4 regions of the Cupriavidus sp. SIMBA_020 genome follow, and region 2 is predicted to be linked to each of the others. Evidence: predicted binding sites of a transcription regulator. Region 2 holds the regulator's gene; each other region holds the start of a gene.

Region 1 (4,573 bases), on a different contig from region 2:
TTTGACCGCAAGACGGGTTACAAAATCCATCAAACCGTGCGGCATCTCACATTGCGAAAAGATCACCTCGCGCCACCGCGAGGCAGCGCGCCAGTCTCTCCGTAAACCGTTGCAGAAGTGCGAATCCCTAGCGAAAACCCGCAGTCTGGAGTGTGGTCGTGCGCAAAACGCCACCGCTATAATCGACCGGCTGTTTTGGACTTGTCCTATGGGTGGGGCAGTCAACGCACATATATCTATAAGAGGAGATGTCATGGAACGTCGTTCCTTCCTGTTGAAAGCATCGGCTGTGGCCGCTACGGGGGCCCTGGCCGCGTGCGGCAAGGAAGACAAACCCGCCGCGCCCGCGGCGTCGGCCAGCGCACCGGCTGCGCCGGCCGTGGTCGGCAGCAACCCGGCGGTGGAATGGCGCCTGGCATCGAGCTTCCCGAAGTCGCTGGACACCATCTACGGCGCTGCCGAACTGCTGTCCCAGCGTGTGAAGGAGCTGACCGACGGCAAGTTCAACATCAAGGTGTTCGCCGCCGGTGAAATCGTGCCGGGCCTGCAGGTGCTGGACGCCGTGCAGAACCAGACCGTGCAGATCGGCCACACGGCCGGCTACTACTACTTCGGCAAGAACCCGACGCTGTGCTTCGACACCACCGTCCCGTTCGGCCTGACCGCGCGCCAGCAGACCGCCTGGATGATGCAGGGCAACGGCATGAAGCTGATGCGCGAGTTCTTCAAGGAATACAACGTCGTCAACTTCATGGGCGGCAACACCAATGCCCAGATGGGCGGCTGGTTCCGCAAGGAAATCAAGACCGTGGCGGATCTGCAGGGCCTGAAGTACCGCATCGCCGGGTTTGCCGGCGTGGTGCTGCAGCGCCTGGGCGTGGTGCCGCAGCAGATTGCCGGGGGCGACATCTACCCGGCACTGGAAAAGGGCACCATCGACGCGGCCGAGTGGGTGGGCCCGTATGACGACGAGAAGCTCGGCTTCTACAAGGTGGCGCCGTACTACTACTATCCGGGCTGGTGGGAAGGCAGCGCCCAGCTGTCGTTCTACGCCTCCGCACCGGAGTTCGAGAAGCTGCCGGCGCTGTACAAGCGCGCGTTGGAGACGGCCACCATCGAGGCTCACACCAACATGATGGCCAAGTACGACACCGTGAATCCGCAGGCGCTGGCCCGTCTGCTGGAGAACGGCGTGAAACTGCGCCCGTTCTCGAAGGAGATCATGGAGGCGTGCTTCAAGGCCACGCAGGACGCGTACGCCGAGGAAACCGCCAAGAACCCGTCGTTCAAGAAGATCTATGACGACTGGCGCGTGTTCCGCAACAACGAGGCCGCCTGGTTCAACGTGGCCGAGCAGGGCTTCGCGCAGTTCAGCTTCTCCCGCAAGCTGTAAGGCATTGCGGTGATCTGATGTGATGCCATCGCCTCTCCCACCCGGGGGAGGCGAGTCTCAACGCCAATTGCGGCGTCCCGGTAGAATCCGCGCACCTACCGGACACTCCCATGCAACTCGGCATCTTCTACGCGCTGCTCGCGTACGTCATCTGGGGCCTGCTGCCCCTCTATATCAAATCCCTCCACGGCGTGGCGCCGCTCGAGATCCTGCTGCACCGGATGGTGTGGTCGCTGGTCTTCCTGGGCGCAATCCTGCTCTGGCGGCGGCATTTTGGCTGGCTGCGCGAGGTCGCGGGCAATCCGCGCCTGATCCTCGGCTTCGCGGCGAGCGCCGCCCTGCTCTGCGCCAACTGGTTCCTCTATATCTGGGCGGTGTCGGCCGACCGCGTGGTCGATGCGAGCCTGGGCTACTTCATCAATCCGCTGTTCAGCGTGCTGCTGGGCGTGCTGTTCCTGCACGAGCGGCTGCGGCCGGGGCAGTGGCTGTCCATCGCCATCGCGGCGGGGGGCGTGGTGTGGCTGACCGTGAGCGCCGGGCAACTGCCGTGGATCGCGCTGGCGCTGGCGGCGTCGTTCGGCGGCTACGGGCTGCTGCGCAAGACCGGGGCGCTGGGCGCCCTGGAGGGCTTGTCGCTGGAGACGCTGCTGCTGTTCCCGATCGCGGCCACCGCGCTGGGCGTGATTGTCTTCACCGGCCAGGACACCTTCCGCAGCGCAGCACCGGGTACGCAGGTCCTGCTGCTGCTGGCCGGCCCGATCACGGCGGTGCCGCTGCTGTTCTTTGCCGCCGGCGCGCGCCGGATTCCGCTCTCGCTGCTCGGCCTGCTCCAGTACACCGGCCCGACGCTCCAGCTGCTGCTCGGCATCTGGCTGTGGCACGAGCCGTTCCCGGCCCAGAAGCAGCTCGGCTATGCGCTGATCTGGGTATCGCTGCTGATCTACGCGCTCGAAGGGGTGTGGGTTTCCCGCCGCAATTCCCTCAAATCCATCAGGGCGACAAATGAAGCGTAGGTGTAAATCGATGGATCAATTCGTCTGGGGAATATCGGGCTAACCCCCCTCTCGGCACGCGAGGGCCGACGCACTATACTGTACGTTTATACAGTATCGACGACACGCACGCCCCCATTCGCCATGTCCAGCCCCGTCCGGCGCATCGCCCACCTCGACATGGACGCCTTCTATGCGTCCGTCGAATTGCTCCGTTATCCCGACCTGCGCGGCCAGGCGGTGGTCATCGGCGGCGGCCGCAATGCCGTGCCGGAGACGCTGCCCGATGGCTCGCGCCGCTATGCCCGCCTGCGCGACTACGTGGGGCGTGGCGTCGTCACCACTTCCACCTACGAAGCCCGCGCGCTGGGCGTGTTCTCGGCCATGGGCATGATGAAGGCCGCCAAGCTGGCGCCAGACGCCATCCTGCTGCCGACCGATTTCGATGCCTACCGCCGCTACTCGGGCCTGTTCAAGGCCGCCGTGCGCACTTTCACCGAGCAGGTGGAAGACCGCGGCATCGACGAGATCTATATCGATCTGACCGAGGTGCCCGGCGAGCCGGCCGAGGTGGCCGCGCGCATCAAGGCGGCCGTCAGCGAGGCCACCGGCCTGACCTGCTCCATCTGCGTGGCACCCAACAAGCTGCTAGCGAAGATCGGGTCCGAACTCGACAAGCCGGACGGCCTGACCCTGCTCACCCCGGCCGACATCCCCCGCCGCATCTGGCCACTCGCGGCGCGCAAGGTCAACGGGATTGGGCCGAAGGCGGCCGAGAAGCTGGCCGGTATCGGCATCGAAACCGTGGGCGACCTGGCCGAGGCCGACCAGGGCGTGCTCCAGACCCACTTCGGCCGCAACTACGCGGGCTGGCTGATCGAGGTGGCCCATGGGCGCGACGACCGCCCGGTGGTGGTCAGTTCCGAGCCGAAGTCGATGAGCCGCGAAACCACCTTCGAGCGCGACCTGCACCCGCGCGTGGACCGTCCGCTGCTGTCCGAATCGTTCACCAGGCTCTGCATGCGCGTGGGCGAGGACCTGCGCCGCAAGGGCTATGTGGGCCGCACGGTGGGCATCAAGCTGCGCTTTGACGATTTCCGCACCGTCACGCGCGACCTGACCATGCCGGCCCATACCGCCGATGGCGCGGCGATCCGGCGCGGCGCCACGGAATGCCTGAAGCGGATTCCGCTCGAACGGCGCATCCGGCTGCTCGGCGTGCGCGTGAGCGCCCTGATCCCGGCGGACGAACAGGGCGATGACCCGGCGCCGGTGCAGGAGGAGTTCCGCTTCGAGGACGAGCGGCCGGATGCACGGGAATGACCCTTCCAGCGCATCTATCTATCTCCCCGTAGAATCGGCGGCTTCGAGCAAGAAGGCGTCCCCATGACCACCTCCGCCACCGAGCGCGCCGCCGCGCCCGCCACCTGGATCACGCCGCTGCTGGCCACGGCTTGCGGCATGATCGTCGCCAATCTCTACTACGCCCAGCCGCTGATCGGCCCGATCGCCCGGTCGCTCCACCTCTCGCCCGAGATTGCCGGGCTGATCGTCACGCTGACCCAGATGGGCTACTGCGTGGGACTGGTGCTACTGGTGCCGCTGGGGGACCTGGTCGAGAACCGCAAGCTGATCCTGACGCTGATCGGCGGCTGTGCCGTGGCGCTGACGGCGGCGGCGCTGGCCACCCACGCCAGCGTGTTCCTGGTGGCAGGCTGCGCCATCGGCCTGTGCTCGGTGGCGGTGCAGGTGCTGGTGCCGTTTGCGGCGCACCTCGCTCCGGACCATATCCGGGGTCGCGTGGTCGGCAACGTCACCAGCGGGCTGCTGATGGGAATCATGTTGGCGCGGCCGGTGTCGAGCCTGATGGCCGGCCTGACGGGCGGCTGGCACACCATCTTCGCGGTCTCGGCGGTGGCCATGGTGCTGCTGGCACTGGTGCTCGCGCGCAAGCTGCCGCGCCGCCAGCCAGCGCGGGGCGTGAGTTACGGCCAGATGCTGGCGTCGATGGCGCACCTGCTCCGTACCCAGCCCGTGCTGCGCCGGCGCGCGCTGTACCAGGCCAGCATGTTCGGCGTCTTCAGCCTGTTCTGGACCACCGTCCCGCTGTACCTGGCCGGGCCCGCGTTCCGCATGTCGCAGACCGGCATCGCCGTGTTCGCGCTGGTTGGCGTGGCCGGCGCCATCG
Region 2 (4,573 bases):
CACGTTTGACGAATGCCATGATTCAATCCTTTACGAATGCTTTACATCCAGTGATGTGAAAGACGAGTGCCTTGCTGTTGCGGTGCCTGCGGGCGAGGAATCCTTCGCAGTCGAGCAGCGTGCCGAGCGGTAACCGCTCCAGACGCTGGCCGACGGGACCAATCCCCATCGCCGCGATGGCGAATTCCACCTGCCGGGGCGTTTCCGCCTCCATGACCTCGCCGACATGCTGCAGGATGCAGTTGACGACGGGCACGCCGGCCGGGGTGTAGCGCAGCGCATCGCGCTCCGCGAGGGTGGCGGTCAGCCTTAACTGGTTCACCGCTGTGCTCCCCCGCTCTCGCTACCTGGCCTGCCGTGGTGGATTTCGCCTGCCACGACTGGCACCGCAGACTGCATTCAGGCAGCCTGGCCTTCCGTGGTCGTTTGCGCGGCCTTGCGGGCTTCTTCGCGCTGCACTTCCTTCATCATCGGCGAAGGAGCGGTCTCGGCCTTCTTGGTCTGCACGATCAGGTGACGCAACACGGCGTCATTGAACTTGAAGGCGTGCTCGAGTTCGGCCAGGGTGTCCTTGCCGCATTCGATGTTCAGGCAAACGTAGTGAGCCTTGGCCAGCTTCTGGATCATGTAGGCCATCTGACGGCGGCCCCAGTCTTCCACGCGGTGAACCTGGCCGTTTTGCGACGTGACGAGCTGCTTGTAACGCTCGATCATCGCCGGCACTTGTTCGCTTTGGTCCGGATGGACGATAAATACGATTTCGTAATGACGCATTGACGCTCCTTTTGGATGTAGCCACCCGGGCGCCATGTCCGGTGTGGCAAGGTTGAATAGCCCGCGAGTATAGCCCGGTTCCGGACCAGCACGCAAGCTGACATCCCGGCCGCACGCCGGGAATCCCTCAGTATTGACGGAAAACGGCCTGCAGGCGAGTCGGATCGGCGCCAAGCGACGCATCCGCCGCCAGCGCCAGCAGCAGCAGCACACGCGACTTGTAGGGATTGAGATTTCCGGCGGAGGCGAATTCACCCGAGGTCGGTCGCGGGCGTGCCGGCCCCGCCACATGGCCGGCGCCCGTGCGCGAGCTTCGCACCACGGCCACCCCCCGTGCGGCCGCATCGGCCAGCGCGTCGCCCAGCGTCTCATGGACCGAGCCATTGCCGGTGGCTGCCACCACGAACCCCTTCACGCCGGCCGAGACCATCGCATCCACGGCCACCCTGCCCGGCTGGGCATAGCTCGCCACGATCTCGACGAGCGGCCACGCCGCGGGCACGGGCAGCGCGGGCGCGTCATTGGGGGCCAGCGCACGCGTGAAGCGCACGTAGGCATCCTGCACGAAACCGATCGGACCGCCTGCCGGCGACGTGAACGCATCCACCGCCGAGGTATGACCCTTGGCGACATCGCGCGCCGCATGAATCTCCTGGTTCAGCACCACGAGCACGCCCTGCCCGCGCGCTTCCGGGCTTGCCGCCACGCGCACCGCGTCAAGCAAATTCAGCGGACCATCGGCCGAGAGCGACGTGGAGGGGCGCATTGCCGCCGTCAGCACCACCGGCACCGAACCCCGGTGCGTCAGGTGCAGGAACATCGCCGTTTCTTCAAGCGTGTCGGTGCCGTGCGTGATGACCACGCCCGCCACATCGGGCTGCGCAATCCAGTGCTCCACGCGCGCGGCGAGCGTCGTCCACAAGCTGAAGGCCATGTCCTTGCTGTCGATCTGGGCCACCTGCTCCGTCTCCACACGAGCCACCTCGCCCAGCGCGGGCACGGCCTGGACGAGTGACGAGACCGGCACGGTGGCCGCGCGGTACTGCGCAGTGCTTGCGGAACTGCCGGATGAGCCGGCGATGGTGCCGCCGGTGGCGAGCACGACGATACGGGGCAATGACGTAGACATATAGCGAGAAAATCGAGCGAAATGAGCGCGGGTCCGGGCGATTGTAACTGTGGCGCGCCGGACGCCGCGCCTCTCGCAAACCCGTGCCGCCGGGCGCACTGGCGCTGCCGGGGTGTCGTGCATGCCCGACATCGTCACTGCAAATTGTGCTTGCACTTCACTCGATACTGTATAAAATCACAGCATACTGTTTAAACATACAGTGCTTCGGCACGAGAGATCGGCGACCCATGGCGACCCTGACACCCCGGCAGCAGCAGATCTTCGACCTGATCCGCAACACGATCCGGCACACCGGCATTCCGCCCACCCGCGCGGAGATCGCGTCGGAATTCGGTTTCTCCTCGCCCAACTCTGCCGAGGAACACCTGCGGGCGCTGGCCCGCAAGGGTGTGATCGAACTGACGCCAGGGGCATCGCGCGGCATCCGCCTCAAGGTGGCACGCAGCGATTCGGAGATGCCAGACCAGTTCTCACTACCGATGGCCGGCGTGATGCAGTTGACGCTGCCGCTCGTAGGCCGCGTGGCCGCAGGCAGCCCGATCCTTGCCGCCGAACACATCGACCGTCAATACCAGGTGGACGCCTCCGTATTTGACGATCGCCCTGATTACCTACTGCGCGTGCGGGGCCTGAGCATGCGCGATGCCGGCATCCTCGACGGTGACCTGCTGGCCGTGAGGAAAGCCAGCGAAGCGGCCAACGGCAAGATCGTCGTCGCACGCATCGGCGACGACGTGACCGTCAAGCGCCTGAAGCGGCGCGGCGACATGATCGAGCTGATCGCCGAGAACCCGGATTTCGAGAATATCGTGGTGCAGGCCGGCCGCGAGGAATTTTCCCTGGAAGGCATCGCCGTTGGGCTGATCCGCTCCTCGGGCTTCTGATTTCCGAGACTGGGCAGGCGTCCGCCTGTCCCGGTCCCCAGATTTGCATTGCCAACGCCGCCCCGTTCTCCCCGGACGACGGGCGCGGACTCCTGCTGTCGCAAACTTCGAGGTGCCGCCATGCTACAAGTCAACCACACTGCTTCCCGCCGCCCGGTCAAGCCCGTACCGTTCCGCCAGACCAAGGGCGTGCGCGTCTACCAGGGCGCCCAGCGTCGCACGATGGTCGGCAGCATGGCCGCGATCTGCCGGATGCTGGAGCTTGCGGATATGCCCGGCAAGCTGGACGCATAAGCCGCTAGCGGCGGATCCGCGCCGCCAAAATCATTGTAAATTGTGCAGTTGCGAGCCCACCACGTGAAATTAAGAGAACGATTAATTCTGCGGGGAAGGTGCTTTACACTCGATGGCGCGCACCCGTAGTCCTGGCGCATTGGCGCCGATGCGCGAAACCGGAACTTGTCGACCCGCCGAGTGCCGGTTTTTTTTCGCTCCACCACCTGGGTCGGGCTAATCAACCTGGGTACATGCCTGTCATGTTCTTGCGCAGGCGATCCCACAGCATGCGGACGCGCCGTACAGTCGCGCTCAAACCCGCCGAATAGCCGGGATCGTAATAGTGAATCAGTAACGACCGGCGCTCGCCAACTTCCACATCCAGATTGGCATGCTGGAGCACAAAGCCGTTGAAGACATAGACGCTACCCGGCTCCACCGGCACGCGATTGCAGCGGCCACGCCGCAGATCGCGAAGTGTCAGCCATTTTCTGAACGGGAACGGCAGATTGCGCTGAATGCCATGGCGAAGCTTGCAGAAGACATTGCTGACCGTGGATACCGCCACGCGCGGCGGGTGATAAACCAGCAGATCGCCGTTGCAAACGCCATCGGGCGCGAGCTTCAACGGAATCAGCAGCGTCAGCAAATGCGAATCGTAGTGGCGGCAATGGCTCTCGTTGCGCGTTGACGTGCTGGCACAACGAATCACGTGGAATGCCTCCCAGCGCAAAGACTTCTTCAAGAGTGTGGCGGCCAAGGCCCGGGTCTCGGCGCACACCGTCTGCTCAAGCTTGCGGAAGGCTTCATTGCGGCGCAATAACTCGGCCATCGCGAATGGCTCGGCGCGCTCAGGCTGTTCGCCGAAGGATCGATCGATGGCCGCATTTATTTCAGCCAAGGTCGGCATCGGGATTACACCGGAGAATGCCGCCAGTGCGACATCAGGGTTGAATCGAATTCGCTCCGCCACAGTATGACCTCGCGCTTCGTGTAGGCGATTGCCTGGATGATATGGATTAGACCAGTTGGCCCGTCGTGAAGCGTAGCGAAAATCATTCTCGAAAACCTGTCGTTATGTGTGCTGGCACACACGATCAGGGAACAACGTCAACGATACACACGCCCCGACGGTTTTCCGGCACATGAACCGATCAGCGATTATTCTTTTGGTGAAGAATCGACGGGCACTAGCTGGCTACGTAAGGAAAGCTATGAGGACAAGGCTGGCGGCATGGCTCCTGGTCATCACTGCGCTGATTTCAGGGCCGGGGCTTGCTGCCGAATTCGGCAGCAAGGGCGGCCCCGAGCCTGCCAATATCGATCAAATTGCCGCCCTTCTTCACGAAGCCCCCTACGACCTGGAGCTGCTGATCAGCTTCGGGACATCAAAGGGCGGTTCGGCTGGCCACATCGCCCTGGGTGTCCGTGACGACGCGCTAGGCGATGACATCGTCTATTCGGCAAACTTCTACGCCGACCGCTCGCCCAAACACGAGAATGATTT
Region 3 (4,573 bases), on a different contig from region 2:
AGCATCAGGCGATTGCCGGTGATGGTCACCGGGTGGTCATCGGCTTCCAGCCCGAGGTCGATGCGGCGCGCCCAGGCCTGCGGCAGCCAGTCCTTGACCACCTCGCGCGCCAGCGCGGTGAGGTCCAGCGGCGCCATCCCGCCTGCGCCGGCCAGGTTCTCCATGCGCGCCAGCGAGAGCAGCTGCGTCACCAGGTGCGCGGTGCGCTCGGAACTGCCGGCGATCTGCGCCAGCGAACGGCGCAGCTCCTCGGGCGACTGCTCGCGCTGCGCCAGCTCGGCCTGCATGCGCAGCCCGGCCAGCGGCGTCTTCATCTGGTGCGCGGCATCGGCGATGAAGCGCTTCTGCGTCTGCACGGACAGGTCCAGCCGCGCCAGCAGGTCATTGAACGACGCCACCAGCGGCGTGATTTCCTGCGGCGCGGCGGTCTCGTCGATGGGGCTGGTATCGCCCGGGTTGCGCGCCCGGATGCGCTGCTGGATCGCCGTCAGCGGCGCCAGCCCGCGCGTGAGGCCGAACCAGACCAGCACCACGGCCAGCGGCAGGATCACGAACTGCGGCAGGATCACGCCCTTGATGATCTCGTTGGCCAGCCGCGCGCGCTTGTCCAGCGTCTCGGCCACCTGCACCAGCACCGGCTGGGAGCCGGCGCTCTTCAGGTCCACATAGGTATAGGCCACGCGCACGTCGTTGCCGGCCACGCGGTCGTCGCGCAGGGACACCAGCCCGGCATGGCCCTGGTCGTCCTCGGACGGCAGCGGCAGGTCGTGGTCGCCGGCCACGTACTCGCCGCGCTTGCCCACCACCTGGTAATAGATATTGTCGGTCTCGTCGGCACGCAGGATCTCGCGCGCGGAGAGCGGCAGCTGCAGCGTCACGCGCCCGTTCACTTCGCGCACCTGCTGGGAGAGCACGATGGCGCTGGCCTCCAGCGCGCGGTCGAACGGGCCGTTGGCGATGGACTTGGCGACGAGGTAGGTGACCGCGATGCTCATCGGCCAGAGCAGCAGCAGCGGGGCGAGCATCCAGTCGAGGATTTCGCCGAACAGCGAGCGCGGCGAGGGATGGGCGGACGATTCCTCCAGGTGCGGCAGGGCGTCCGCCAGCGCGGCGTCCTCGGCGGCGGCATCGGCCAGGGTCGGCAGAGGCGGTGGCGGGTCCGGAAGGGCAGGCGGGCGGCCCCAGGGCAGTTTCAGCAGGCGCATGCCGCCACCGGATCAGCCATGCACCGCCGCCACCGGCAGGAACTTCTCCAGGCAGTAACCCAGGCCGCGCACCGTGGCGATGCGGATGCCGCCCACTTCAATCTTCTTGCGCAGCCGGTGCACGTAGACCTCGATGGCGTTGTTGCTGACTTCCTCGCCCCACTCGCAGAGGTGGTCCACCAGCTGTTCCTTGGAGACCAGCCGCCCGCAGCGCGTGAGCAGGATCTCCAGCAGGCCGATCTCGCGCGCGGACAGGTCCAGCATCTGCTCGTTCAGATAGGCGATGCGGCCGACCTGGTCGAAGGCCAGCGGCCCGTGGCGCATCAGCGTGGCGCCGCCGCCCGCGCCACGCCGCACCAGTGCGCGCACGCGTGCCTCCAGCTCGGACAGCGCGAAGGGCTTGGCCATGTAGTCGTCGGCGCCCAGGTCCAGGCCCTTGACCCGCTCGTCCACGCCGTCGGCGGCGGTCAGGATCAGCACCGGCAGCATCGCGCCACGCGTGCGCAGGCGCTTGAGCACCTCCAGGCCGGGCATGCGAGGCAGGCCGAGATCCAGGATCAGCAGGTCGAAGTGCTGGGTGGACAGGGCCGAATCGGCTTCCACGCCGTTGGCAACGTGGTCAACGGCGTAGCCGGAATGCCGCAGCGAGCGCGTAAGCCCGTCTGCCAGCACGTCGTCATCTTCCGCAATCAGAATGCGCATGGTTGTCTCCACCCTGTTGCCAGCATCGCACGCCACGCGGTTGCGGAACCGGTGGGGCTTGCCAAGCATACTGTTTTTTTATACAGTACCCGACATTCCGCAGGCTGCCTTGTGGGCAGCCGGGTCGGGTCGCACGCCAGATCACTTTCAGGCCGATTTCCGTCGGAAATCGCTTAAAAATCAGGCGTCGCGCCGCATGCGGCCTATTTATACACCATTGACTGAAGGACGACCATGGACGACAAGAAGGCCGGCGCCGGCGTGAGCGCTGAGAAGCAGAAGGCGCTTGCCGCCGCGCTCTCCCAGATCGAGAAGCAGTTCGGCAAGGGCTCGATCATGCGTCTGGGCGATGGCGAGATCGAAAAGGACATCGAGGTGGTGTCCACCGGCTCGCTGGGGCTCGATATCGCGCTGGGCGTCGGCGGCCTGCCGCGCGGCCGCGTGGTGGAGATCTATGGTCCGGAATCGTCGGGCAAGACCACGCTGACGCTGCAGGTAGTGGCCGAGATGCAGAAGCTGGGCGGCACCTGCGCCTTTATCGACGCGGAACACGCGCTGGACGTGAACTACGCCGGCAAGCTGGGCGTGAACGTGGGCGACCTGCTGATCTCGCAGCCGGACACCGGCGAGCAGGCCCTGGAAATTACCGACGCGCTGGTGCGCTCGGGCTCGATCGACCTGATCGTGATCGACTCGGTGGCCGCGCTGGTGCCGAAGGCCGAAATCGAGGGCGAGATGGGCGATTCGCTGCCCGGCCTGCAGGCCCGCCTGATGAGCCAGGCGCTGCGCAAGCTGACCGGCACCATCAAGCGCACCAACTGCCTGGTGATCTTCATCAACCAGATCCGCATGAAGATCGGTGTGATGTTTGGTTCACCTGAAACGACTACCGGCGGCAACGCGCTGAAGTTCTACGCCTCGGTGCGCCTGGACATCCGCCGCATCGGCTCGATCAAGAAGGGCGACGACGTCATCGGCAACGAGACCAAGGTCAAGGTGGTGAAGAACAAGGTGTCGCCGCCGTTCCGCGAGGCGTTCTTCGACATCCTCTACGGCCAGGGCATTTCCCGGCAGGGCGAGATCATCGACCTTGGCGTGGATGCCAAGATCGTCGAGAAGTCGGGCGCGTGGTACAGCTACAACGGCGAAAAGATCGGCCAGGGCAAGGACAACGCGCGCGAATACCTGCGCGAGAACCCTGACATCGCCGCTGAGATCGAGAACAAGGTCCGTGCGGCGCTGGGCGTGGTGGCAATGAACGCCGCGGCCGTGGCCGCACCGGCCGAAATCGAAGGCTGAGGCGGGTCTTTCTCCGCTCCTCGGAAGCCGTCGCAGATCGTGCGGCGGCTTTTTTTATTGGGACTCCATTGTCGATGACCCCCTGATGGCTGGCTTCCGCCCCCCGCTCTCGCTGAAGGCCCGCGCCGTCGGCTACCTGTCGCGCCGCGAGCACAGCCGCGCCGAACTGCGGCGCAAGCTGGCGCCGCACGCCGAGACGCCCGAGGAAGTGGACACCCTGCTCGACGCGCTTGAGCGCGAGAACTGGCTGTCGAACGACCGGTTCGTCGATAGCCTGGTCCATCGCCGCGCCAGCCGCTATGGCGCCGCCCGGGTGATGCAGGAGGCCAAGACCCATCAGCTTGGCAACGAACAACTGCACGATCTTCAGGACCGACTGCGGGAAACCGAGGTCGAGCGGGCCCGGGAGGTCTGGCGCAAGCGCTTCGGCACAGCCCCGGATTCCCCGGAGGCGCGGGCCAAGCAGATCCGCTTCATGGTCGCGCGCGGCTTCTCGCGCGCCGTGGTCGGCAAGATCATCCGCGGCGCGGAAGATGACGAATGAGGTGACGATTGCGCCGCGTAGACCACTGTATACCTGCGTGCGCAACAGGGATTTTGTGATCCGGCGCCGGGCGTTGTGGCGCCGCACCACTGGCCGTGCCGCCGGGCACGATGGCGGCCCGCCAGCCCTTGTCGCGCCGTGGTTCGGCGTTGTTACCGGCGCAACAATTCGCCCCCGACATTCCATATCGCAGGATGTTCCCGGGCAAAGCGGCGCGGCATGTTAAACTCTCCCGGTTTTCCGGCCTTGGCGGCCGTGCGGCTGTCGGCCGTCCCGCCCCGGCCGTGACGTTTGCCCCCGGTCACAGCCTCAACATCCCGCGTCAGCCCCAGCTGTCATGCCACTTTCCCCGCCTGCCAACCGCACCTTGCGTCATCGCCGTGCCATCACGGCGGAAGCGTATGCGCGGGAAGACGGCCTGTGGGACATCGAGGCGCGCCTCACCGACACCAAGCCACGCGACATCGAGCTCGCCGGCGGTGGCATCCGGCCCATCGGCCAGCCGCTGCACGACCTCTGGCTGCGCGTGACGATCGATCTCCGCATGAACGTGGTGGATGCCGAGGCTTGCTCCGATTGGGTGCCTTATCCGACACATTGCGACACGATCGGCCCGGCTTACCGTAAGCTGATCGGCCTGAACCTGACGAAGGGTTTCCGCAAGGCGGTGCGCGAGCGGCTGTCCGGCGTGGCCGGCTGCACCCACCTGACCGAGCTGGCCGGCGTGCTGCCGACCACTGCCATCCAGGCTTTCGCCGGCGATGTCTTCAATGTGCGCGACGGCGCCACCGTCAACGATCCGAATCCCGAACCGCCTTACCAG
Region 4 (4,573 bases), on a different contig from region 2:
CGTTCCTGTTCTCGAGCGGGCCCGGTTCCGAGGTGCAGCGCCCGCTGGCGGTGGTGGTGATTGGCGGGCTGATCACCTCGACGCTGCTGACGCTGGTGATGGTGCCGGTGCTGTACCGCTGGTTCGACGACAGCAAGCCGGAGGCGCGCGACATGTCGGTGTGACGTTGGCCCGGACGTTGGCCCGGACGTTGACCCGTACCGTCGCAGTACAATGACAGCCGGCCGGCACGCTACGCGTGTCGGCCGTTTTTCGTTTTTCGGAGAGATCCCATGACTTTGCCGGTTTCACGGCAGGGGCGCCGCCTGCTGGTGGCGCTGGCTGCCGCCACGCTCCCGACGTTCGCCTTCGCTGCCGAGACGGCCGATCCTGCTGATCGGCCTTCCGCGCAGGCGCCCGTCAATATCGAACTGGGCCAGCGCGGCGGACGCCCCGAGGCGCCCGAGGCGCCGGTGGCCTGCATGGAGGCCGTCAAGGCCAAACTGCCGAACCCGGAGCGCTTCCGCTGGGTGCGCGGCACCACGCGGCGCGTGGCGGAGGACTTCTACAGCGTGGTCGGCAACGTCGAGTTCGTGAACCAGGCCGGCGAGGCGCGCAAGGGCGATGTCCAGTGCGATGTCATGCGCGCGCCCGGCAACCAGTTCATCGTGCCGAAGATACGGCTGCCCCAGTAGATACAAGGGTTTGCGAGCCGCCAGGATGACAATGCTGTCATCCTGGCGGCTTTTTCATTGGAGGGCCTTTACACGCACGGGCCCATCTCCTAAGCTATTGTGTACGCTGTACACAACGAGCGCAGCGACATCATCGACAGATCCAGGGATCAACAGGAGACCGTTGCAATGCAGACTGAAACGACCAACGAACACCGCTGGCTGCAGAAGCTGGTGGGCAAATGGATGGCTGAAGGCGAGGCAGTGATGGGGCCGGACACCCCGCCGCAGAAGTGGAAGATTCCCGAGCAGGTAAGAGCCGTGGGCGACCTCTGGGTGCAGGGCCGCTCCGAAGGCGAGATGCCCGGCTGCGGGCACGCCGTCACCGTGATGACGCTGGGCTATGACCCCACCCGCAAGCACTTCGTGGGCACCTTCATCGGGTCGATGATGACCCACATGTGGATCTACGAGGGCGACCTCGAGGCCGATGGCCGCACGCTGACCCTGCGCGCCGATGGCCCCACCTTCACGCCGGAAGGCAAGCTGGTACCGGGCAAGACCTCGAAATTCCGCGACGTGATCGCCTTCCAGGACGACGACAACCGCACGCTGACCTCATTCATGCAGGGCGATGACGGCGAGTGGATGCAGATCATGCAGGCGCGCTATCGCCGGGAAAAGTAGGCATTTCCTCAATCCATGTACTCCTGAAGGGCGGCGTGGAAGCATGGCCATGTCACGCGCCATGCGCCTCCGTGACGACCTTTCGTGGCCAACGCCAACTTCAGGAGTCCATCAATGGCTAACTCTCAAACCGCGGTCTCCGACAAGGAAGACATTCCGGCAAGTCTGGAGGCGCGCAAGGCCTTCCAGCCAGACCTGTACGTCACCCGCCAACAATTCCTGGCGCTCAAGCAGCGTGTCGATGCCTTGACGCTCGAAGACAAGGACAAAGGGGCCAAGTACTTCCGTGCCAACAGCACCGGACCCGATAGCCAGGCCACCGGTCAGGAGGCGGTGGCGATCGGGCCGTCCGCCATTGCCGGGGGCGCGGGCAGTGTCGCGATCGGCGAGGGCGTCTCCTATCCCACTTCAGGCCGGGGCGTGGTGATCGGCTCCCTGGCGTATGTCGGCACAGGAGAGCCCAACGACGGGGTGGTGGTGCTGGGCTGCGACGCCAACGCCTCTGGCGAGCGTGCGGTGGCGATTGGCGGCGGCGCCAGTGCAACGTTTACCGACAACGTCGCCATCGGGGGTGGTGCCATTGCATATTTTTCCGGCGCGTCCGTCGCAGTGGGGGGCGCGGCCTACACAGCCGGAGAGCAATGCGTGGCTGTGGGGTACGGTGCGCGTGCCGAAGGGTCCTGGGGGGTGGCGCTCGGTGGCGGCGCGCAGGTGACTGGCGACGCATCGGTCGGTATCGGGCAAAGTCTGCGCGTCACGAATCGCTGGGCAACGGTCGTCGGATCGGGCGCCAAGGTGGAATTCGACGGCGGCGTGGCGATCGGTGCCTATGCCGTGTGCGACCGCGAGGATTCGGTGTCCGTCGGCAACGTGGCGATGGGCCGCTACATCGCCCACGTTCTGCCTGGCAGGCACGATGACGAGGTCGTGACCGTAGGCCAGTTAAAGGACGCGGGGCTGCTGGTGAACGCGGATGGCGGCCTGGAGAATACGGTCGTGGCGTTCAGCGACACGGGCAGAGGCAAGGTCGCGTTGCCGTCCACACAGGTAAGCGGGTTGCGTCAGGGTGAGGTGAGTGCGCGGAGCACGGACGCCGTCACGGGCAGCCAGCTGTTCCGGGTGATCCGGCGGCAGGACGATCTCGAGGCCCGCATCGCGGCGCTGGAGCGCGGGGCGCGCCGGGCGTAGCGCTGGCCTTCAGACGCGGTCCAGCTCGTCGCTGTTCCACCAGGCGTCGAGCAGGGGCTGGAAGCGGTTGTCGGGCGCGGGCGGCACGCGCGTACTCTTGCGCGCGGGCGGCAGTTCGCGTCCCGTCAGCTGGTAATAGACTGCCGCGGGCAGGGTGCCCGGGCCGTAGGGCACATGGTCGATCACGCTCATCTGCCGCGCGGCCTTCAACGCCCGGGTGGTCTCCTCGGCGGACAGGCCGCTGGCGTCAGCCAGCGCGTCGCGGCGCAGCGGACCCTCGCGCTGCAAACCGGCGATCAGCAGATGCACACATTGACGCGTATTCCGTTTCATAGGGGCGCATTTTTCCGCACCTGCACCGCGCTGCACAATCCGGATTGACATTTGTTTGCAATCCGTTGCGTCGTTTCGTGGCAGTTGCCCCACTGTAGTGGGAGATGTGGGGCCTTTGGCAGCACTTTTTGGCGAATGGGGCGGCGCGCGTTCCACTTCGGCCATACCCCTCTTGCGCCGGCGCCGATACTGTATAAACATACAGTAATCGTCAATCTTCCGATGGCGCACGCCCGCCGCGTGTGCCGGATTCATCACCATGACTGCGCCCCCGCACATCCTGCCTGCCGTGGAGGATGGTGCGTCCCTACTTCCTTCTCCGCCCGAGTCGGCGCCCGTGCCCGTGCCCGATCATCGGGCCTCGGTGGCCGAACTCGAGCATCGCTACCCCGGCCTCTGGCGCGCCGGGCAACTGGGCCATGCCGGCCGGCTGCCCGTGTGCCCGAGCGGCTATGACGCGCTGGCGCAGGAGCTGCCCGGCGGGGGCTGGCCGGCGGGCGCGGTCACCGAGCTGCTGCTTGCCCACGATGGCGTGGGCGAACTGCGCCTGCTGATGCCGGCGCTGCGCACGCTGGCTGCGGCGGGGCGGCGCGTGGCGTTCGTCAATCCGCCTTATCTGCCGAATGCCGCCGGGCTGGCGGCGGGGCTGGCCGGCCTGCCCGCGCGCCAGCTGTACTGGGTGCGGCCGCCGGCCGCCACGCCGCCGGCCTCGCGCCGCACGGACATGCTCTGGGCGGCCGAGCAGATGCTGCGCAGCCAGGCGTTCGGCGCGGTGCTGGTGTGGCTCGGCACCGCGCGGCCCGAGGCGCTGCGCCGGCTCCAGGTGCTGGCCCAGGCCGGCGATACCGTGGTCTGGGTGCTGCGGCCGCTGCGCGTGCTCCAGGAATCGTCGCCGGCGGTGCTGCGGCTGGCGCTGTCGCCGTTGCCCGGCAACATGCTGTCGATTGCCTTCCACAAGCGCCGCGGCCCCGTGCGGGACGCGCCGCTGGTCCTGTCGCTGGGCGGCATGGCGCACGTGCCCGCGCGCGTCGCTGCTCCCACCGCTCCCGTCACCCCAGTCACCCCCACCGCGCCTGCCGTGGTGCCCCCTCATCATGCTGCCGACGTTCTGGATCGCGGTGCATCTGCCGCGCCTGCCGCTGGACGCGCTGCAACCGAGCTGGCCTGAGGCCGCCGGTGCGCCCTCCGTCCCCGTCCCCGTCCCCGCCTCCGCCTCCGCCTCCGGCACGCTACAGGCGCTGCCCGTGGCGGTGATGGCGCACGAGCGCGTGGTGCTGGCCAACGGGCCGGCCGTGGCCCTCGGTGTGGCGTACGGCATGCGGCGCGGCGGCGTGCAGGCGCTGTCGGCGGAGGTCGTGCAGCGGGAGCGCAATCTCCCGGCCGAAGCCGCGTTGATGACCGACGTGGCGCTGACGCTGCTCCACTTCACGCCGGCCGTGACGATCGACCCCGATGCCGAATCGGCCACCGTGATGCTCGACGTCACCGCCAGCCTGCGCCTGTTCGGCGGGTACCGGGCGCTGTGCCGGGCCATCCGCGCGCGGGTGAGGCAGCTCGGCACGTTCGCGCAACTGGGCTGCGGCACCACGGCGCAGGGCGCGGCATGGCTTGCCCGGCAGCCGCTGCGCCGTACGCGGCGCGGCATTGTGCGGCCCGCGCGCCGCGCCATCCAGCCTGCCCGCATGACGCGTCTGCTCGATGCCCTGCCCGTG

Evidence for each region. Region 2 encodes LexA, which represses DNA repair genes until DNA is damaged. Its sites were predicted from a motif close to ACTGTATNNNNATACAGT; they were not measured.
Region 1: dinB (DNA polymerase IV) is a predicted target of LexA. The motif match lies at 2,484-2,501, and genes of this name have one in related genera.
Region 3: recA (recombinase RecA) is a predicted target of LexA. The motif match lies at 1,977-1,994, and genes of this name have one in related genera.
Region 4: imuA (translesion DNA synthesis-associated protein ImuA) is a predicted target of LexA. The motif match lies at 3,050-3,067, and genes of this name have one in related genera.

Annotation. Positions count from the first base shown of each region.
Region 1 covers NZ_JAWRWU010000020.1:39,193-43,765, reverse strand. Annotated here, with positions in the region: gene SB751_RS26310 (TRAP transporter substrate-binding protein) at 254-1,393, shown strand; gene rarD (EamA family transporter RarD) at 1,504-2,406, shown strand; gene dinB (DNA polymerase IV) at 2,530-3,708, shown strand; gene SB751_RS26295 (MFS transporter) at 3,772-4,573, shown strand, end outside.
Region 2 covers NZ_JAWRWU010000004.1:290,250-294,822, reverse strand. Annotated here, with positions in the region: gene rpsR (30S ribosomal protein S18) at 1-19, opposite strand, end outside; gene priB (primosomal replication protein N) at 23-322, opposite strand; gene rpsF (30S ribosomal protein S6) at 400-774, opposite strand; gene SB751_RS10535 (asparaginase) at 902-2,026, opposite strand; gene lexA (transcriptional repressor LexA) at 2,134-2,790, shown strand; gene SB751_RS10525 (hypothetical protein) at 2,911-3,084, shown strand; gene SB751_RS10520 (hypothetical protein) at 3,305-3,976, opposite strand; gene SB751_RS10515 (hypothetical protein) at 4,281-4,573, shown strand, end outside.
Region 3 covers NZ_JAWRWU010000008.1:104,650-109,222, forward strand. Annotated here, with positions in the region: gene SB751_RS16965 (sensor histidine kinase) at 1-1,205, opposite strand, end outside; gene SB751_RS16970 (response regulator transcription factor) at 1,218-1,907, opposite strand; gene recA (recombinase RecA) at 2,142-3,206, shown strand; gene recX (recombination regulator RecX) at 3,292-3,750, shown strand; gene SB751_RS16985 (DUF2889 domain-containing protein) at 4,088-4,573, shown strand, end outside.
Region 4 covers NZ_JAWRWU010000009.1:69,705-74,277, reverse strand. Annotated here, with positions in the region: gene SB751_RS18050 (efflux RND transporter permease subunit) at 1-164, shown strand, start outside; gene SB751_RS18045 (DUF2880 domain-containing protein) at 273-674, shown strand; gene SB751_RS18040 (DUF1579 domain-containing protein) at 843-1,340, shown strand; gene SB751_RS18035 (hypothetical protein) at 1,455-2,528, shown strand; gene SB751_RS18030 (hypothetical protein) at 2,538-2,861, opposite strand; gene imuA (translesion DNA synthesis-associated protein ImuA) at 3,121-4,029, shown strand; gene SB751_RS18020 (Y-family DNA polymerase) at 3,956-4,573, shown strand, end outside.